3 regions of the Achromobacter sp. D7-1 genome follow, and region 3 is predicted to be linked to each of the others. Evidence: predicted binding sites of a transcription regulator. Region 3 holds the regulator's gene; each other region holds the start of a gene.
What was found. The regulator LexA, encoded in region 3, represses DNA repair genes until DNA is damaged. The targets are predictions, from matches to a motif close to ACTGTATNNNNATACAGT.
Positions count from the first base shown of each region.

Region 1 (6,617 bases), on a different contig from region 3:
CGTTTTTCATGGCCGGATCCAAGGCGCAGGCGCCGTGGACCGCGACGGGGCTTACTTCTTCTTCATCATGTCGAAGAATTCGGCGTTGGTCTTGGTGGCGCGCATCTTGTCCAGGATGAATTCCATGGACTGGACTTCGTCCATGTCGTGGATGAACTTGCGCAGCACCCAGACCTTCTGCAGCAGGTCCGGCGCGATCAGCAGCTCTTCGCGGCGAGTGCCGGACTTGTTCAGGTTGATCGACGGGTAGACGCGCTTTTCAGCCAGGCGGCGCTCGAGGTGGACTTCGGAGTTGCCGGTGCCCTTGAATTCTTCATAGATGACTTCATCCATGCGGCTGCCGGTTTCGATCAGCGCCGTACCCAGGATGGTCAGCGAACCGCCTTCTTCCAGGTTGCGGGCCGCGCCGAAGAAGCGCTTGGGGCGTTGCAGCGCGTTGGCGTCCACGCCGCCGGTCAGCACCTTGCCGGAAGCCGGCACCACGGTGTTGTAGGCGCGGGCCAGACGGGTGATCGAGTCCAGCAGGATCACGACGTCCTTCTTCATTTCGACCAGGCGCTTGGCCTTTTCGATGACCATTTCCGCGACCTGCACGTGGCGGGTGGCGGGTTCGTCGAAGGTCGAGGCCACCACTTCGCCGCGCACCGTGCGCTGCATTTCGGTCACTTCCTCGGGACGCTCGTCCACCAGCAGGACGATCATGACCGCGTCGGGGTAGTTGGTGGTGATGGCGTGCGCGATGTGCTGCATCATCACCGTCTTGCCGGACTTGGGGCTGGCGACGATCAGGCCGCGCTGTCCCATGCCGATGGGGGCGAAGACGTCAAGAATGCGGCCCGTGAGGTTTTCCTCGCTCTTGATGTCGCGTTCCAGGCGCATGGTCCGGTTCGGATGCAGCGGCGTCAGGTTTTCGAACATGATGCGATGCTTGATCGCTTCAGGCGCCACGCCGTTGACCTTGTCGACCTTGACCAGGGCGAAATAGCGCTCGCCATCCTTGGGCGTGCGCACTTCGCCTTCGATCGAGTCGCCGGTGTGCAGGTTGAAGCGACGGATCTGCGAGGGCGAGATGTAGATGTCGTCCGTGCTGGCCAGATACGAAGTCTCGGGCGAGCGCAGGAAGCCGAAGCCGTCCGGCAGGACTTCGAGGACGCCGTCGCCGAAGATCTGCTCGCCTTGCTTGGCGCGCCGTTTCATGATGGCGAACATCAATTCCTGCTTGCGCAGGCGGTTGGCGTTCTCGATTTCCAGGCCGGCGGCCATTTCCAGCAGCTGCGAGACGTGCAGCGCCTTCAGTTCGTTGAGGTGCATCGCGGTGGGATTTTGGGGGAGAGTGAAGGAGAGTTCTGGCGGCGCGCCACGGACGGGCACACGCGGTATTGAATGAGCGCCGCCCCGAGGGCGGCGCCTTCGTTCACGGCACGCGGCTTACAGCGCGCCGTCCAGGAATGCGGTCAGTTGCGACTTCGACAGCGCGCCAACTTTGGTGGCGGCGGCTTGGCCGTCTTTAAAGAGCATAAGGGTAGGAATGCCGCGGATGCCGTACTTGGTGGCGGTGCCCTGGTTTTCGTCGACGTTCAGCTTGGCGATCGTCAGGCGGCCGGCGTACTCCGTGGCGACTTCTTCCAGGATCGGGGCAATCATCTTGCAGGGGCCACACCAGGCAGCCCAGTAGTCCACCAGCACCGGCTGGCCGGATTTCAACACATCGGCATCGAAGCTGGCGTCACTGACGTTCTTGATTTGGTCGCTCATGATGGTGATTCTCGGTTCGGCAGCAAAAGGCGCGTAAAAAGGGACGCGCCTCGCCGTTGTTCTTGTTTGTGGATGGACTCAAGCATACCACTGTCAATAACAACAGGCATACCACTGTTAATAACAACAGGAGTTGCTGGATTTGTGTAGGATGTTGCGGCGCAGTTGTCGCGATCCGAGCCGTGTGGCCCCGATGCGCTGGCTGTGACTGTCATCATCCTACCGAATTCGGAGCTGCTCAGGTCGTGCTCATCCCACTGGGAGCCGCGCAGAATCTAGGCTTATCCGTAAAATGTCGGTTTTTTTCCACAGATGTTGGGGATAACTTGGCCACTCCACGTTACACCGAGGCGTCCATTCGCGTCCTGAAGGGACTGGAGCCCGTGCGCCAGCGCCCGGGCATGTACACCCGAACCGAAAACCCCCTGCACGTCGTGCAGGAGGTCATTGATAACGCCGCAGACGAGGCCTTGGCCGGCTACGGCAAGCAGATCCAGGTCACGCTGCATATCGACGGCAGCGTTTCCGTCGAGGACGACGGGCGCGGCATTCCCGTCGGCCTGCATCCCGAAGAGCATGCTCCCGTGGTGGAGCTGGTGTTCACGCGCCTGCACGCCGGCGGCAAGTTCGACAAGGCGGGCGGCGGCGCCTACGCCTTCTCCGGCGGCCTGCACGGCGTCGGCGTGTCGGTTACCAACGCCCTGGCCACGCGCCTGGAAGTGGTGGTGTGGCGCGACGGCGCCGTCAATCGCCTGGTTTTCAAAGGCGGCGACGTGGCCGAGCCCCTGGCGCCCTATGACCAGGGCGGCCGCAAGAAGTCCGGCACCCGCGTGCGCGTCTGGCCGGACGCCAAGTATTTCGACAGCCCCAACATTCCGCTGGGCGAGCTGACGCACCTCTTGCGCAGCAAGGCCGTGCTGCTGCCGGGGGTCAAGGTATCCCTGGTCAATGAGAAGACCGGCGACACCAAGACCTGGCAGTACCAGGACGGCCTGCGCGGCTACCTGTCCGAGGCGCTGGCCGGGGCGGAGTTGATGGTGCCGTTCTTCGAAGGCGAGCAATACGCCGGCGCCGACCACGAGAACTTCGCCGAAGGCGAGGGCGCCCAGTGGGTGGTGGCCTGGACCGAGGACGGCAACGCCGTGCGCGAGTCCTACGTGAACCTGATCCCCACGCCCGCCGGCGGCACCCATGAATCGGGTCTGCGCGAAGGCCTGTTCAGCGCGGTCAAGGGTTTCGCCGAACTGCACAGCCTGCTGCCCAAGGGCGTCAAGCTGCTGCCCGAAGACGTGTTCGCGCGCGCCAGCTTCGTGCTGTCGGCCAAGGTGCTGGACCCGCAGTTCCAGGGGCAGATCAAGGAACGCCTGAACAGCCGCGACGCCGTGCGCTTGGTCGGCGGTTTTTCCAAGAGCGCGCTGGATCTGTGGCTGCACAGCAACGTCGAGTACGGCAAGAAGCTGGCCGAACTGGCCATTCGCCAGGCCCAGGCGCGCCAGCGCTCGGCCCAGAAGGTGGAAAAGCGCAAGAGCTCGGGAGTCGCTGTGTTGCCGGGCAAGCTGACCGATTGCGAATCCAGCGACGCGACCCGCACCGAAGTCTTCCTGGTCGAGGGCGACTCCGCCGGCGGTTCGGCCAAGATGGGCCGCGACAAGGAATTCCAGGCCATCCTGCCGCTGCGCGGCAAGGTGCTCAATTCCTGGGAAGTGGACCGCGACCGGCTCTTCGCCAATAACGAAATCCACGACATTTCAGTCGCCATCGGCGTGGACCCCCACGGCCCCGGCGATACGCCGGACCTGTCGGGCCTGCGCTACGGCCGCATCTGCATCCTGTCGGACGCGGACGTCGACGGTTCGCACATCCAGGTGCTGCTGCTGACGCTGTTCTACAAGCACTTCCCCAAGCTGGTCGAAGCCGGCAACGTGTTCGTGGCCAAGCCGCCCCTGTTCCGCCTGGACGTGCCGGCGCAGGGCAAGCGTCCGGCGCGCAAGATCTACTGCCTGGACGAAGGCGAACTCGAGGCCGCGCAGGACAAGCTGCGCAAGGAAGGCGTGCGTGAAGGCGCCTGGGCTGTCAGCCGCTTCAAGGGCCTGGGCGAAATGAACCCCGAGCAGCTGTGGGAAACCACCATGAACCCGGACACGCGCCGCCTGCTGCCCGTGGGCTATGGCGACCTGACGCCCGAAGACACCACCCGCATGTTCGACATGCTGATGGGCAAGGGCGAGTCCTCGCAGCGCCGCGCCTGGATCGAAGAGAAGGGCAACCTGGCGGAGCTGGACATCTGATGGCCGCGTCCGCGCCCGGGCAAGCCCGTATGGATGTCGAGATGACGGCCGACGACTACGCCGACTTCGCCGCTTACGTGTACAAGCGGCCGGAGCTGCGCCGCCGCCGCTATCGCTCCCATCTGCGTTTCGCGGTCCTGATGATCGTGGCCCTGCTGGCCTACCTGATCTGGCAGACCTGGGACGGCAATATGCCGAACTGGGGGCGGATCCTGCCCGTGTACTTCCAGGGGTTGGCGGTGGGCCTGGGCATCCTCATGCTCCTGGCGCTGGCCTACGAGTACGTCCTGCCGGCGCTGGTCAGGATGAACACGCGCCGCATGCTGAAAAGGCAGCCCGACGAGTTGTTCCTGGGCCGCCATCAGCTGGATTTCGGCGCCGACGGCATCACGGACACCACTTCTACTGCCTCCGGACGCATGGACTGGTCCGATGTGCGGCGCGTCGAGGAAACCCCGCAACATCTCTATGTCATTCTCGGCACCTTGCAAGGCGTGATCATCCCCAAGCGCGGGCAGGACGCCGCCACGCTGGATGCGGTGCGGACCCAGCTGCGCGCGCATGTCGCCGATACGCAACTGATGTCGTCCGCGCAGGCGCTTTGACGCCGTTTCGATGAAATTGTCTACCTGAATACATAATGACCGACAGCAATCAACCTGGCTTGTTCGATTCCAACCCGCCCGGCGGCGATGGCGACGGCGATGGCGATGCCGCCATCACCCTGGCGCGCTACGCGGAGCAGGCCTATCTGGACTACGCGGTTTCCGTGGTGCGCGGCCGCGCCCTGCCTGACGTGGGCGACGGGCAGAAGCCGGTGCAGCGCCGCATCCTGTACGCCATGCAGGCGATGGGACTGGCCGCTGGCGCCAAGCCCGTGAAGTCCGCGCGCGTCGTGGGCGACGTGCTGGGCAAATACCACCCGCACGGCGACCAGGCCGCCTATGACGCCATGGTGCGCATGGCGCAGGATTTCTCGCTGCGCTATCCGCTGATCGACGGCCAGGGCAACTTCGGATCGCGCGACGGCGACAACGCCGCCGCCATGCGATACACCGAAGCCCGCCTGACGCCCATCGCCAAGCTGCTGCTGGACGAGCTGGACGAAGGCACGGTGGACTTCGTGCCCAACTACGACGGCAGCCAGCAAGAGCCGCAGATGCTGCCGGCGCGCCTGCCCGTGATGCTGCTCAACGGCGCCTCGGGCATCGCGGTCGGCATGGCCACCGAGATTCCGCCGCACAACCTGCGCGAAGTGGCGCAGGCCTGCGTGGCGCTCATCAAGCATCCGCAATTGCCGGACGCCGAGCTGCACGCCTTGATCCCGGGTCCGGACTTCGCGGGCGGCGGGCAGATCATTACGCCGGCCGAGGACATCGCCCAGATCTACGCGGGCGGCCGCGGCTCGCTCAAGGTGCGCGCCCGCTGGCAGTTCGAGGAAATGGCGCGCGGCCAGTGGCAGTTGGTGGTCACCGAGCTGCCGCCCGGCACCTCGGGCCAGAAGGTGCTGGAAGAGATCGAGGAAATCACCAACCCCAAGGTCAAGACCGGCAAGAAGAGCCTGACGCCCGAGCAGACCCAGGCCAAGGCCGTGATGTTGAACCTGCTGGACGCGGTGCGCGACGAATCCGGCAAGGACGCCGCCGTGCGCCTGGTCTTCGAACCCAAGACCTCGCGCGTGGACCGCGACGAATTCGTCAACACCCTGCTGGCGCAGACCAGCATGGAAAGCAGTTCGTCCATCAACCTGGTGTGCATCGGCACCGACGGCCGGCCGCGCCAAAAGGGCCTGCGCGACATCCTGGTCGAATGGATTGCGTTCCGCACCAACACCGTGGTGCGCCGCACGCGCTACCGCCTGGACAAGGTCATCGACCGCATCCACGTGCTGGAAGGCCGCATGGTCGTCTACCTGAACGTGGACGAAGTGATCCAGACGATCCGCGAATCTGACGAACCGCGCGCCGCGCTGATGGAACGCTTCAAGCTGTCCGAACGGCAGGCCGAGGACATCCTGGAAATGCGCCTGCGCCAGCTGGCCCGGCTGGAAGGGTTCAAGATCGAACAGGAACTGGCGGACAAGCGCGAGGACCAGGTGCGCCTGCAGGAACTGCTGGACAATCCCGCCTCGCTCAAGCGCCTGCTGGTCAAGGAAATCGAGGCCGACGCCAAGCAGTACGGCGACGACCGCCGCACGCTGATCGAGACCGCCGAGCGCGCCGTGCTCGAAACCAAGGTGCTGGACGAACCCGTCACCGTGATCGTGTCGCAAAAGGGCTGGCTGCGCGCCCGCCAGGGCCATGGCCACGACGCCTCGCAATTCGGCTTCAAGCAGGGCGACGATATGTACGGCGCCTTCGAGTGCCGCACCACCGACACGCTGATCGCCGTGGGCGACAACGGGCGCGTCTATTCGGTGCCGGTCGGCGGCCTGCCTTCGGCCCGCGGCGACGGCCAACCCGTCACCACCATGATCGACCTGGGCAGCGGCACGCGCATTGTCCACACGATCGCGGCCGCGCCCGACAGCCGCTGGCTGCTGGCCACGCGCGGCGGCTACGGCTTTGCCGCCAA
Region 1 is NZ_JCBAMT010000135.1:5,064-11,680, reverse strand. Features, by position in the region: gene rho (transcription termination factor Rho) at 52-1,311, opposite strand; gene trxA (thioredoxin TrxA) at 1,429-1,755, opposite strand; gene AC6LKD_RS31535 (DNA topoisomerase IV subunit B) at 2,082-4,043, shown strand; gene AC6LKD_RS31530 (YcxB family protein) at 4,043-4,648, shown strand; gene parC (DNA topoisomerase IV subunit A) at 4,684-6,617, shown strand, end outside.
Region 1: the regulator LexA is predicted to act here: its motif matches at 1,869-1,886, upstream of AC6LKD_RS31535 (DNA topoisomerase IV subunit B).

Region 2 (6,617 bases), on a different contig from region 3:
CCGCAACACGGTGGTCCATGTCTACAGCCAGTTGCTGGCCGAAGGCTATACCCGCAGCCGCCAGGGCAACGGCACCTTCGTCAACGCCTCGGTCCCGGATTCCTACCTGGCCAGCGGCCGGCGCAAAAGCCAGCCGCCACCGGCGCAAGCGCGCCCGGCATTGTCGCCGCGCGGCGCCGCCATCGTCGACGGCGTTTCGGCCTCGCCCTACCAATGGGGCGCCTTCATGCCCGGCGTGCCGGACCTGACCGAGTTCCCGCACAAGAAGTTCGGCCGCATTTTCAGCGCCTTGTGGCGCAATCCCTCGCCCGACCTGCTGACCTACGCCTATGGCGGCGGGTTGCCGGCCCTGCGCGAGGCGCTGGCGCAGCATCTGGCGCTGACCCGCTCGATCGATTGCGATCCGGAACAGATCATCATCACCGAGGGCTCGCACCAGGCCATCGACCTGACCACCCGCATCCTGGGCGAGGCCGGCGAGACCGCCTGGGTCGAGGATCCGGGCTACTGGGGCGCGCGCACCGTGCTGCAGGCCAATGGCCTGCATACCGTGCACCTGCCGGTGGACGAGGAGGGCATGCGACTGCCGGAGACCGTGGGCACGCCGCCGCGCTTCATCTTCGTCACGCCCTCGCACCAGTATCCGCTGGGCCCGGTCATGTCGCTGACGCGCCGGCGCCAATTGCTGGCGGTGGCGCGGCAAAGCGGCAGCTGGATCATCGAAGACGATTACGACAGCGAATTCCGCTTCTCCGGCCGGCCCATCGCCTCGCTGCTGGGGCTGGAGCCGGACGCGCCCGTGATCTATATGGGCACCTTCAGCAAGACCCTGTACCCGGGCTTGCGCGTGGGCTATCTGGTGCTGCCCAAGACCCTGACCGCGGCGTTCCAGGCGGCGCACGCCGAGCTGTACCGCGAAGGGCATCTGATGACGCACGCGGCCCTGGCCACGTTCATCTCGGAAGGCCACTACGCCGCCCACATCCGCCGCATGCGCATGCTGTACGGGCGCCGTCGCGCCATGCTGGTCAACCTGATCGAACGGCGGCTGGGACCCGACTGGCTACATCGCGACGCCAGCATGGCGGGGCTGCACCTGGTGTTGACGCTGCCCGAGGACATGGACGACCTGCGGGTGGTGGACGTCGCGCGCGGCAAGGGGGTGCTGACGCGCGCGCTGTCGCGCTATTACGTCAACGACGAGGGCCGCCGGCCCGGTCTGCTGTTGGGCTACGCCTGCGTGCCCGAGCACGACATCGCGCGCAAATTCGAAGTGCTGCTGGAAAGCCTGAACGAAGTGGCGCGCGCGCCCGCGGCGCTGGCGGTGTCAGGCGGGCGCTAGCGCCGCCGCGAAGGCCGCAGCGTTGCGCATGCCCTGATCTTCAAAGTTGGTGTTGAAGACCGCGTGCGCCTGTGCGCTTTGCGCCGCCAGCCGGGAGAAGCGCTCGGCCAGTTCGGCCAGTTCCTGTTCCGAGTATTCATATTGGAAGCGCCCCGAGGAGGCGGCGCCGGACACGTTCCAGGTGGCCGTGTTGCGCCCATGCAGGCGCAGCAGTGTCAGTTCCGGGTGAGTGCATTCCCAGACTGCGGGCACGGTGTTCTCAAAGCCTTGCGGGCTGTCCACCACGGTATGCGCCACCCCCAGCTCGCGCTCAAAGGCCAGCGTGTCCGCGGTCGCCGAGGGCGACTCGAACCAGCTGCGGTGGCGGAACTCCACCGAGACCAGATGGTCCTCCATACGCCGGGCGCAGTCGGCGACCCGTGTCCGGCCGCGCGCGTCGCGGCGGATCCAGGGCGGAAACTGGAAATGCACCGCACCCAGCTTGTCCGCCATGCGCAAGGGTTCCAGCGCAAGCTGGTAGCGGCGCCAGAGTTCGTCGCGCAGGTCCGCAGGCATCCGGTCGTGGTAGATGACGGGTTCGGGCCAGTCCGGCAGCTCGCGCCGGATGTCCGCCGGCAGAGAGGAAAGCGGCGTCTGATGGCCGGTGAACAGCCGGAAGGCCTTGATATTGAAGACGAAATCTTCAGGCGTGCGCTGTGTCCAGAGATAGGCGTTTTCGGCCGTGGGCATGGCGTAGTAGCTGGAATCGACCTCGGCCATGGGGAAGCGCGAGGCATAGAAGCGCAGCCGCGCTTCGGCGCTGCGGACCTCCGGCGGGTAGAAGCGGCCGCAGGCCAGCAGGGTGGGGTCGGTCCAGGAGGCGGTGCCGGTCAAGAGGCGTATGGCCACAGGTGAATCAGACTTTATTGAAAAAATTCTGTATAAATATACAGTGTTCATCCGAAGCCCGGCAATGTCCGGGCTCGCCGTTTTCAGCGGCTGCCATGCTGCGGCCCCGCCCCATGTCCGACCAAACCGATACGTCCTCCCCGTCCGCCGAACGCCCCGATCCCCTGGCCGATCTCAATCCCGCCCAACGCGAGGCCGCCGAGTTCGGCGTGGCTGGCGCGCCGGGGGACGACGGCCCCTTGCTGGTGATCGCCGGGGCCGGCTCGGGCAAGACCAATACGCTGGCCCACCGGGTGGCGCACCTGATTCTCAACGGCGCCGATCCGCAGCGCATGCTGCTCCTGACCTTCTCGCGCCGCGCGGCGCTGGAAATGGAGCGGCGCGTGGGCTCGGTGCTGCAGCGGGTGATGCGGCTGCGCGCCACGCAGCAGGCGCCGTCGCTGCCCTGGGCCGGCACCTTCCATGCCATCGGCGCGCGCCTGCTGCGCGATTGCGCGCAACGCATCGGGCTGTCCGAAGCCTTCACCATCCATGACCGCGGCGACGCCGAGGACCTGATGGGCATGGTGCGCCACGAGCTGGGGCTGTCGTCCACCAAGTCGCGCTTTCCGCTCAAGGGCACCTGCCTGGCCATCTATTCGCGCGTGGTTAACAGCCAGACGCCGGTGGCCGACGTGCTGAAGACGGCCTTCCCCTGGTGCGCGCAATGGGAGGACGAACTCAAGAACCTGTTCCGCGCCTACGTCGCGGCCAAGCAGGACCAGCAGGTGCTGGACTACGACGATCTGCTGCTTTACTGGGCCGAAATGATGGGCGATCCCGGCATCGCGGCCGACGTGGGGGCGCGCTTCGACCATGTGTTGGTCGATGAGTACCAGGACACCAACCGCCTGCAGTCCGCCATCCTGATGGCAATGAAGCCTGACGGCCGCGGCCTGACGGTGGTGGGCGACGACGCCCAGTCGATTTATTCGTTCCGCGCGGCCACGGTGCGCAACATCCTGGATTTTCCAGGGCAGTTCCCCACGCCGGCCCGCGTCATCACGCTGGACCGCAACTACCGTTCCACGCAGCCCATCTTGAACGCGTCCAACGCCGTGATCGGCCTGGCCACGGAGCGCTACGCCAAGGACCTGTGGACCGACCGCAAGTCGTCCCAGTTGCCCGAACTGGTGACGGTCAGCGACGAAGCCGGCCAGGCGCGCTGGGTGGCCGACCAGGTGCTGGCGCAACGCGAGGGCGGGGCCACGCTCAAGTCGCAGGCGGCGCTGTTCCGCACCGCCAGCCACAGCGCCGCGCTGGAACTGGAGCTGACCCGCCGCAACATCCCCTTCGTGAAGTTCGGCGGCCTGCGTTTCCTGGAGGCCGCGCACGTCAAGGACCTGCTGTCGCTGCTGCGCTGGGCGGAGAATCCGCGCGGCCGCATGGCGGGCTTTCGCGTGGCGCAATTGCTGCCCGGCATCGGCCCGGCCACCGCCGGCAAGCTGATGGACGCCATGTCGGCGTCCGCCGAACCCCTGCGCGCCTTGCGCGAGTTCAAGCCGGGCGCGGCGGCGCAGGGCGAGTGGGGCGCTTTCGCCGACACCTACGCGGCGCTGTGCGATCCCGCGCTCAAATGGCCGGCCGATGTGGACCTGGCCTTGCGCTGGTACGGCGCGCAGCTGGAACGCCTGTACGACGATGCGCGCGTGCGCCGCGCGGACCTGGACCAGCTGGCGCGCATCGCCGCTGGCTACGGCACGCGCGAACGCTTCCTGACCGAACTGACGCTGGACCCGCCGGACGCCACCAGCGACGAGTCCGGCGCGCCGCATCGCGACGAGGACTACATGATCCTGTCCACCATCCATTCCGCCAAGGGCCAGGAATGGAAGGCGGTCTACGTCCTGAACGTGGTCGACGGCTGCATCCCGTCCGACATGAGCACCGGCACGGCCGAGGAAATCGAGGAAGAGCGCCGTCTGCTGTACGTGGCGATGACCCGCGCCAAGGAGCGCCTGCAGCTGATCGTGCCGCAGCGCTTCTACGTGCACCAGCAGACCGGCATGGGCGACCGGCACGTCTACGGATCGCGCACGCGCTACATCACCAATGCGATGCTGCCGCTGTTCGACCACCTGCCCAAACCGCCGGACCTGCCCGAAGGGCGCGGCGTGCCCAAGGAACCGCAAGCGCCCAGCGTGGACGTGGCCAAGCGGGTGCGCAACCTGTTCTCCTAGGCTGGGCTATCATCGGCCGATATATAAGCTGTCCGGCAGGGATCGCATTGCTAAAGGGTGTTTATGGCTACTGAAGAACATGCCGCCGACGACTCGAAGAGAGAAGTCGTCGCATCGATCGCCTACGTGAACGGCCGGCGGGACCGCGAGGTCCCGATCGATGAAGTCGCCCAGTACGTCAGCCAGGACCACGGCATGCTGTGGATTGGCCTGCGCAATCCGCGCCCGGAAATGCTGGCCAAGGTCGCCAGCGAGCTCGGCGCCTGCGACAAGAACCAGGAAGAAATGCTGGAATCCCACCGGCGGCCGAAGATCATCGACTATGGCAACATGATCCTGATCGTCGCCATCACGGTGGAAGTCGAGGCCGAGCGCCCCATCTTCGGCGAGACCCAGTTCCTCATCGGCGACGGCTTCCTGGTCACGGTGCGGCGCGGCGCCACCGCCGGCCACAGCCCCTTGCGCGAACGTCTTGAAGCGTCGCCCGACCTGCTCAAGCGCGGCAGCGACTATGTGGCTTCGGAATTGCTGGATTGGCTGGTGGACCGCTACGTGGCGGCGGCCGGCAAGATCGAATCCGTGGTCGAGGGCGCCGAGCAGAAGCTGCTGATCCGCGGCGCCAAGGACTCGGACATCCGCAGGCTGTACCGCCAGCGCCGCGACCTGCTGCGCATCCATACCGTGGTGTCGCCGCTGGCCGAGATCTGCCGCCGCCTGGCGCGGGTCGAGATGTCGGCGGTGGACGAACATGCCCGTCCGTACTTCGGCGAAGTCGCCGACCGCGTGCTGCGCGTGGACGAACTGTTCAATTCGCTGCGCGAATCCCTGGCCTTCGCCTTTGAAGCCAGCCTGATGATAGGCCAGGCCGCGCAGAACGACACCACCCGCAAGCTGGCGTCCTGGGCCGCCATCCTGGCGGTGCCCACCGCCATCGCCGGCATCTACGGCATGAACTTCGAATTCATGCCCGAACTGAAATCGCCCTGGGGCTATCCCGTCACGCTGGGCGTCATCGTCTCGATCTGTTCGGTCCTGTATTGGCGCTTCCGCAAGTCGGGCTGGTTGTAGCACGGCTTTGCGCGCTGCCTTTATGGCAAACTGCCTGCGTTTTCCTACCTGGAGCGCTGGCGGTGCGTGGCAAACCTAACTTTCGCGGCGGCAGCAAGCTGACCGCCCTGATCGTCGCCCTGATACTTGCGGCGGCGGGCGCCATCGTCAATTGGCTGCAGCCTTCGGGGAAGCAGGGCCAGGACCGGACCGAACGTCCGACTTCCTCAACCCAGGGCCGGCCGGGCGCGACGCTGGCTGGCGACATCCCGCAGGGCAGCTACACGCTCACGGGCACGATCGTGAACGTGGCCGACGGCGATACCGTGACTCTGCGCGCGCCCGACGGCCAGCACCGTATCCGCATGGACAGCATCGACGCGCCCGAGGAGGGCCATGGATCCGAACAGCCCGGGCAGCCCTATGCCGAGGCCGCGCGCAAGAACCTGGCCAGCCTGGTCGCCGGCAAGACGCTTACCGCGCAGTGCTACGAAAAGGACCAGTACGGCCGGGAAGTCTGCGCCCTGATCCTGGATGACGGCCTCTCGGCCAACCGCCTGCAGGTGGAAGCCGGCTACGCCTGGGCCTACACCGCGCGCCAGGGCGACTACCTGCGCGACAAGGCCATGCCGGACCTGCAGCGCCAGGCCAAGGCGGCCGGGCGCGGCCTGTGGGCGCAGCCCGGCGCCATGCAACCCTGGAAGTGGCGCTACGACTGCTGGCGGCAGCGCCAGTGCGGCTGAGGCCGCGGGGGCTGGGCCGCGCAGCCGCTCGTGCGCGCAAGCGGCCCTGGGGGATGCCTGGGTATGGACCCCGGCCCGTGTTTGCTATCCTCTGTCGCAACGATTCGAAGGGAAGGTTTCCATGCGTGCATTGAAGCGGCTCTGGGCGGCGGCCATGCTGCTGTCGCTGGCGTTGGCGGGCTGCTCGCAAGAAAGCCCCATCAACAGCCCGTATCCGTCCGGCGCCGAAAGCCAGAACACGCTGTTTTCCGCCTTCGTCAAGCGCTCGCCGAAGTATCTGGACCCGGCCAGCTCTTATTCCGGCGACGAAACCCCTTATACGTACAACATCTATGAGACGCTGTACGGCTACCACTATCTGAAGCGGCCCTACGAACT
Region 2 is NZ_JCBAMT010000064.1:3,166-9,782, forward strand. Features, by position in the region: gene pdxR (MocR-like pyridoxine biosynthesis transcription factor PdxR) at 1-1,342, shown strand, start outside; gene AC6LKD_RS23345 (DUF72 domain-containing protein) at 1,328-2,224, opposite strand; gene AC6LKD_RS23350 (ATP-dependent helicase) at 2,344-4,449, shown strand; gene AC6LKD_RS23355 (magnesium and cobalt transport protein CorA) at 4,513-5,517, shown strand; gene AC6LKD_RS23360 (thermonuclease family protein) at 5,580-6,239, shown strand; gene AC6LKD_RS23365 (ABC transporter substrate-binding protein) at 6,361-6,617, shown strand, end outside.
Region 2: the regulator LexA is predicted to act here: its motif matches at 2,258-2,275, upstream of AC6LKD_RS23350 (ATP-dependent helicase).

Region 3 (6,617 bases):
CACGTTGGCCATGGTGTAGGTCTTGCCGGAGCCCGTCACGCCCAAAAGCGTCTGGAACATCAGGCCGTCCTCTACCCCCTGCGTCAGCCCCTCGATGGCGGTGGGCTGATCCCCAGCCGGCGGATAGGGTTGGTACAGATGAAACGGGCTGCCCGGGAAGTCGATGAATCCAGGGCCTGGCGCGGACGGGTCCGCCACGGCCGATGCCGCCACGGGATCGGCCGCCGGGTTCGCCGCAGCCCCCGCCGTAATCGGGTCTATTGCGCTCTTAGGCATGCTAGACTCTTCCAGGGTAAACCCCTCATTATCCACAGCAGCCTGTACTGCGTCCACCCACCTCATCAGACTCCCATGAGCACCCTTTTCGATTCCGTCGAACTCGCGCCGCGCGACCCCATTCTTGGCCTGAACGAACAATACAACGCTGATACGCGTCCCGGTAAGGTGAATCTGGGCGTGGGCGTGTACTACGACGATCAGGGTCGCATTCCCCTGCTGGGCGCGGTGCGCAAGGCCGAGGCCGCCCGCATCGAAGCCGCCGCCGCCCGCGGCTACCTGCCGATCGAAGGCATCGCCGGCTACAACACCGGCGCGCAAGCCCTGTTGCTGGGCAAGGATTCGGCGCTGGCCGCCGCCGGCCGCGTGCTGACCACCCAGGCCCTGGGCGGAACCGGCGCGCTGAAGATCGGCGCCGACTTCCTGCGCCAGCTGCTGCCGACCTCCAAGGTCCTGATCAGCGATCCCAGCTGGGAAAACCACCGCGCCCTGTTCGAGCGCGCCGGCTTCGAGGTCGGCACCTATTCGTACTACGACGCCGCCACCCGCGGCCTGAACTTCGACGCCATGCTGGCCGACCTGAAGGCCGCCCCCGCCAAGACCGTCGTCGTGCTGCATGCCTGCTGCCACAACCCCACCGGCGTGGACCCCACCCCCGACCAGTGGAAGCAGATCGCCGCCGTCGTCAAGGAAAACAAGCTGGTCCCGTTCCTGGACATCGCCTACCAGGGTTTCGGCGACGGCCTGACCGAAGACGCCTCGGTCGTGCGCATGTTCGCCGATCTGGACCTGACCATGTTCATCAGCTCGTCGTTCTCGAAGTCGTTCTCGCTGTACGGCGAACGCGTGGGCGCGCTGACGGTCGTGGCCGGCAGCAAGGACGAAGCCACCCGCGTGCTGAGCCAACTCAAGCGCGTGATCCGCACCAACTACTCCAACCCGCCCACCCACGGCGGCACGGTGGTGTCGACGGTCCTGAACACGCCTGAACTCTTTGCCATGTGGGAAGAGGAACTGGCCGGCATGCGCGACCGCATCCGCGAGATGCGCAAGCAACTGGTCGACAAGATCAAGGAACACGGCGGCAAGCAGGACTTCAGCTTCGTGCTGCAGCAGCGCGGCATGTTCTCGTACTCGGGCCTGACCGCCGCGCAAGTGGATCGCCTGCGCGAAGAGCATGGTGTCTACGCCGTGTCCAGCGGCCGCATCTGCGTCGCCGCGCTGAACAGCGGCAACATCGACAAGGTCGCCAAGGGCATCGCAGCAGTGCTTTAAGACCACTTGCCGCGCACAGGCCTATCCGGGCCTGCCGCCAGGAACGGGACCTTCGGGTCCCGTTTTTCTTTTGGCGCGGGCCGGCTTTTTCTTTTGGCGCGGGCTGGCTTGCTTTTTTGCGCTGCGTCCCCCAGAATGGCGCTGTATATATGTACAGTCCGCTAGCACCGGATCATCGCCATGGCCAGCAAACTCACTGATCGCCAACAACAAATCCTGGACCTCATCCGGCAGACCGTCGCACGCACCGGCTTCCCGCCGACGCGCGCCGAAATCGCCCTGGCCCTGGGTTTCCGTTCCCCCAATGCAGCGGAAGATCACCTCAAGGCGCTGGCGCGCAAGGGCGCCATCGAACTGACGGCGGGCGCCTCCCGCGGCATCCGCCTGAAAGACGCCTCCCCCACTTCCACGCAAAGCTCGCTGCCGATGCCGGGCCTGGCGCAGTTACTGCTGCCCCTGGTCGGCCGCGTGGCTGCGGGCAGCCCCATCCTGGCCGCCGAGCACGTCGAACGCGAAGTCGGCGTAGACCCCAACCTGTTCGCTCAGGCGCCCGACTACCTGCTCAAGGTCCGCGGCATGAGCATGCGCGATGCCGGCATCCTGGAAGGCGACCTGCTTGCCGTAAAAAAGGCTTCGGAAGCCCGCAACGGCCAGATCGTGGTGGCTCGCCTGGGCGACGACGTCACGGTCAAGCGGCTGCAGCGCCAGAACGGCCACATCGAACTCCTGCCCGAAAACCCCGATTTCGAACCCATTGTGGTCGAAGCCGGCCAGGATTTTGCGCTGGAGGGCATTGCAGTAGGCCTGATCCGCACACACGCACTGCACTAGACCCCGGCGTTCTGCGTCCGCGCACTACGTAAAAAAACCCCGCCGATTTTCTTGGCGGGGTTTTTTGTTGAAGGCCCTGTCTTGGAGAAACGCCACCCGAGGGCGGCGTCCTCCAGGCGTTCATCAGTGCTTGAGCACCGGATCGGTCGAACCGGGTTCGGCAGGCTTGGCCACCAGGGGTTCCTTGACGGCCTCTTCCTCGGCCAGGGGCTCCGGCAGACGCTCCAAGGCCATTTCCAGCACCTTGTCGATCCAGCGCACCGGCACGATTTCAAGGTGGTTCTTGACGTTGTCCGGGATTTCCGCCAAGTCCTTGACGTTTTCTTCCGGGATCAAGACCGTCTTGATGCCGCCACGGTGAGCTGCAAGCAGCTTTTCCTTCAGGCCGCCGATGGGCAGGACTTCGCCGCGCAGCGTGATCTCGCCGGTCATGGCGACGTCGGCGCGCACCGGGATGCGCGACAAGGCCGACACCATGGCCGTGGTGATCGCGATACCCGCGGACGGACCGTCCTTGGGTGTCGCGCCTTCCGGCACGTGCACGTGCATGTCGTGCTTCTCGAAGACGCTGTCGGCAAAGCCCAGGCGGCGGGCGCGCGAACGCACCACCGTGCGGGCCGCTTCGACCGATTCCTTCATCACGTCGCCCAGCGAACCGGTGCGTTGGATGACGCCCTTGCCCGGCATGTCCGCGACTTCGATCGTCAGCAGATCGCCGCCGACTTCGGTCCAGGCCAGACCCGTCACCTGACCGATCTGGTTTTCCTTTTCGGCCATGCCGAAGGCGTAACGGCGCACGCCCAGGAAATCGCTCAGGTTGTCGCCCGTGACGTTGACCGGCTTGACCTCGACGGTCTTGCCTTCAGCCTTGGCGCGGTCGTTCTGGGTCAGCAACTGCTTGATGACCTTGCGGCAGATCTTGCCCACTTCGCGCTCGAGCGCACGCACGCCGGCTTCGCGGGTGTAGTAACGCACGATGTCGCGCAGCGCGCTGTCGTCGACCGTGAGTTCGCTATCCTTCACGCCGTTGTTCTTCATCAGCTTGGGCAGCAGATGGTCGCGGGCGATGTGGATCTTCTCTTCCTCGGTATAACCCGACAGGCGGATCACTTCCATGCGGTCCAGCAGGGCCGGCGGAATGTTCAGCGTGTTGCTGGTAGCCACGAACATCACGTCGGACAGGTCGAAGTCGACTTCGATGTAATGGTCCTGGAACGTGTGGTTCTGTTCCGGGTCCAGCACTTCGAGCAGCGCCGAGGAGGGATCGCCACGGAAATCCATGCCCAGCTTGTCGATTTCGTCGAGCAGGAACAAGGGATTGCGCACGCCGACCTTGGACATGTTCTGGACGATCTTGCCAGGCATGGAGCCGATGTACGTACGACGATGGCCGCGGATCTCGGCTTCGTCGCGCACGCCGCCCAGCGCCATGCGCACGAACTTGCGGTTCGTTGCCTTGGCGATGGATTGGCCGAGCGAGGTCTTACCCACGCCAGGAGGGCCGACCAGGCACAGGATGGGCGCCTTCACCTTGTCCACGCGCTGTTGCACGGCAAGATATTCGAGGATCCGTTCCTTGACCTTTTCCAGACCGTAATGGTCGTTGTCCAGCACCGTTTCCGCGTTGCTGATGGAATTGTTGATCTTGCTCTTCTTCCTCCAGGGGAGGTTGATGAGCGTATCGATGTAGTTGCGCACCACGGTGGCTTCGGCCGACATGGGCGACATGAGCTTGAGCTTCTTGAGCTCGGCATCGGCCTTCTTGCGCGCCTCTTTGGGCATGTGGGCAGCGATGATCTTCTTTTCAAGCTCTTCGATGTCCGCGCCCTCTTCGCCTTCGCCCAACTCCTTCTGAATGGCCTTGACCTGCTCATTCAGGTAGTAGTCGCGCTGGCTCTTCTCCATCTGCTTCTTCACGCGGCCGCGAATCCGCTTTTCGACCTGGAGGATGTCGATTTCGGTTTCGAGTTGCGTGAGCAGGCCTTCGAGGCGCTCGGAGGTGCCGACGATCTCGAGCATCTTCTGCTTCTGCTCGAGCTTCAGGGGAAGATGTGCGGCGATCGTGTCGGCCAGGCGCCCGGCATCATCGATGCCAGCCAGCGAGGTCAGGATCTCCGGGGGGATCTTCTTGTTCAGTTTTACGTACTGCTCGAACTGAGCCACGATGGCGCGGCGCAGGGCCTCGGTCTCGGAGCCTTGCATGGCGTCCGGTTCGATCGGGCTCACCTGGCAGGTGAAGTGCGAATCGGCGTCTTCGATGCTGTTGATACGGGCGCGCTGGGTGCCTTCGACCAGCACCTTGACGGTGCCGTCGGGCAATTTGAGCATCTGCAGGATGCCGGCTACGCAGCCGATCTCGTAGACGTCTTCGGGGGTGGGATCATCCTTGCCGGCGGATTTCTGGGCCACGAGCATGATGCTCTTGCCCGCTTCCATCGCAACCTCGAGCGCGCGGATAGAGCGCGGACGGCCGACGAACAGCGGGATGACCATGTGCGGAAACACTACGACGTCGCGCAGTGGGAGCAGGGGCAGGTCGATCGGGTCGGAAGGCAGGGTCTGGCTGGCAGACATAGGAGGTTCCTCGGTATGACTCGGCGTATCGGGGACGGGAGATCCGGGTATACCCGGGCAATCCACGTCGGTTACGTCTGTTATGGGAACAATAGCCGAAAATTCAAGATCTCGGCGCCCGGATAACCCAAAGGCTGGAAAAAACCCCGGGGCGGCACTCCCAGTATGCAAGCGTCGCGCCTGCGGGAAAAGCGTGTTTGCACCCGGGAATGCGCCTTAGGCAAAAAAACCCGTTACAGGAACGGGCTTTTTTGAAATATCAGGCTGCGGCATCGCGGACTTCTCCGCGCTCTGGCTTGTCGGCAGCCGCGTCCTCGTCGGCGTAGATGAGCAATGGCTTGCCCTCGCCTTCGATGGCGCCCTCGTCCAGCACCACGCGCTTGACGTTGCCTTGAGAAGGCAGGTCATACATGGTGTCGAGCAGGGCCTGCTCGATGATGGAACGCAGGCCGCGCGCGCCTGTCTTGCGGCGCAGCGCCTTGCGGGCGATCGCCTTCAGGGCCGCGGGCCGCACGTCGAGCTCAGCGCCTTCCATGGCGAACAGCTTCTGGAATTGCTTGAGCAAGGCGTTCTTGGGCTCGGTCAGGATCTGCACCAGGGCCGCTTCGTCCAGTTCGTCCAGGGTGGCGACCACCGGCAGACGGCCGACCAGTTCGGGAATCAAGCCGAACTTGATCAGGTCTTCCGGTTCGACTTCGGAGAACAGCTCGCCCACGCCGCGTTCCGACTTGGCGCGCACCGAGGCCGAAAAGCCGATGCCCGATTTTTCGGTACGGTCGCGGATGACCTTTTCCAGTCCGTCGAAGGCGCCGCCCACGATGAACAGGATGTTGGTCGTGTCGACCTGGACGAAGTCCTGGTTGGGGTGCTTGCGGCCGCCCTGCGGGGGCACCGAAGCGACCGTGCCTTCGATCAGCTTCAGCAAGGCCTGCTGCACGCCCTCGCCCGACACGTCGCGGGTGATGGACGGGTTGTCGGACTTGCGGGAAATCTTGTCAATTTCATCGATGTAGATGATGGCGCGCTGCGCCTTTTCCACTTCGTAGTTGCAGTTCTGCAGCAACTTCTGAATGATGTTCTCGACGTCTTCGCCCACGTAACCGGCTTCGGTCAGCGTGGTGGCGTCGGCCATGACGAAGGGCACGTTCAGCATGCGCGCCAGCGTCTGGGCCAGGAGCGTCTTGCCCGACCCGGTGGGGCCGATCAGCATGATGTTGCTCTTGGAGAGCTCGACTTCGTCGCCCTTGATCTCGCCGTGGCGGATGCGCTTGTAATGGTTGTAGACGGCCACGGCCAGCATGCGCTTGGGCGAGTTCTGCCCGATGACGTACTGGTCGAGGAAGGTCTTGATTTCAGCCGGAGTGGGCAGTTCGGAACGAATCGCCGCGCGCGCGGTGGCTTGCGCCTCCTCGCGGATGATGTCGTTGCACAAGTCTATGCATTCATCGCAGATGAATACCGACGGACCCGCGATCAGCTTGCGGACTTCATGCTGGCTTTTATTGCAAAACGAGCAATGCAGCACTTTTGCGTCTGCCGATCCCTTTTTTTCAGGCATATTTCTTTCGTATCTCAGGTAAAGATGCGCCAGGCTGGAACTTAGCCTAGCGCATGCGCTTACTCAAACATGATGGCAGCGGGTCAGATCAACCTGGAAGTCA
Region 3 is NZ_JCBAMT010000007.1:3,788-10,404, reverse strand. Features, by position in the region: gene uvrB (excinuclease ABC subunit UvrB) at 1-276, opposite strand, end outside; gene AC6LKD_RS04795 (amino acid aminotransferase) at 352-1,551, shown strand; gene lexA (transcriptional repressor LexA) at 1,732-2,382, shown strand; gene lon (endopeptidase La) at 2,506-4,956, opposite strand; gene clpX (ATP-dependent Clp protease ATP-binding subunit ClpX) at 5,216-6,514, opposite strand; gene clpP (ATP-dependent Clp endopeptidase proteolytic subunit ClpP) at 6,615-6,617, opposite strand, start outside.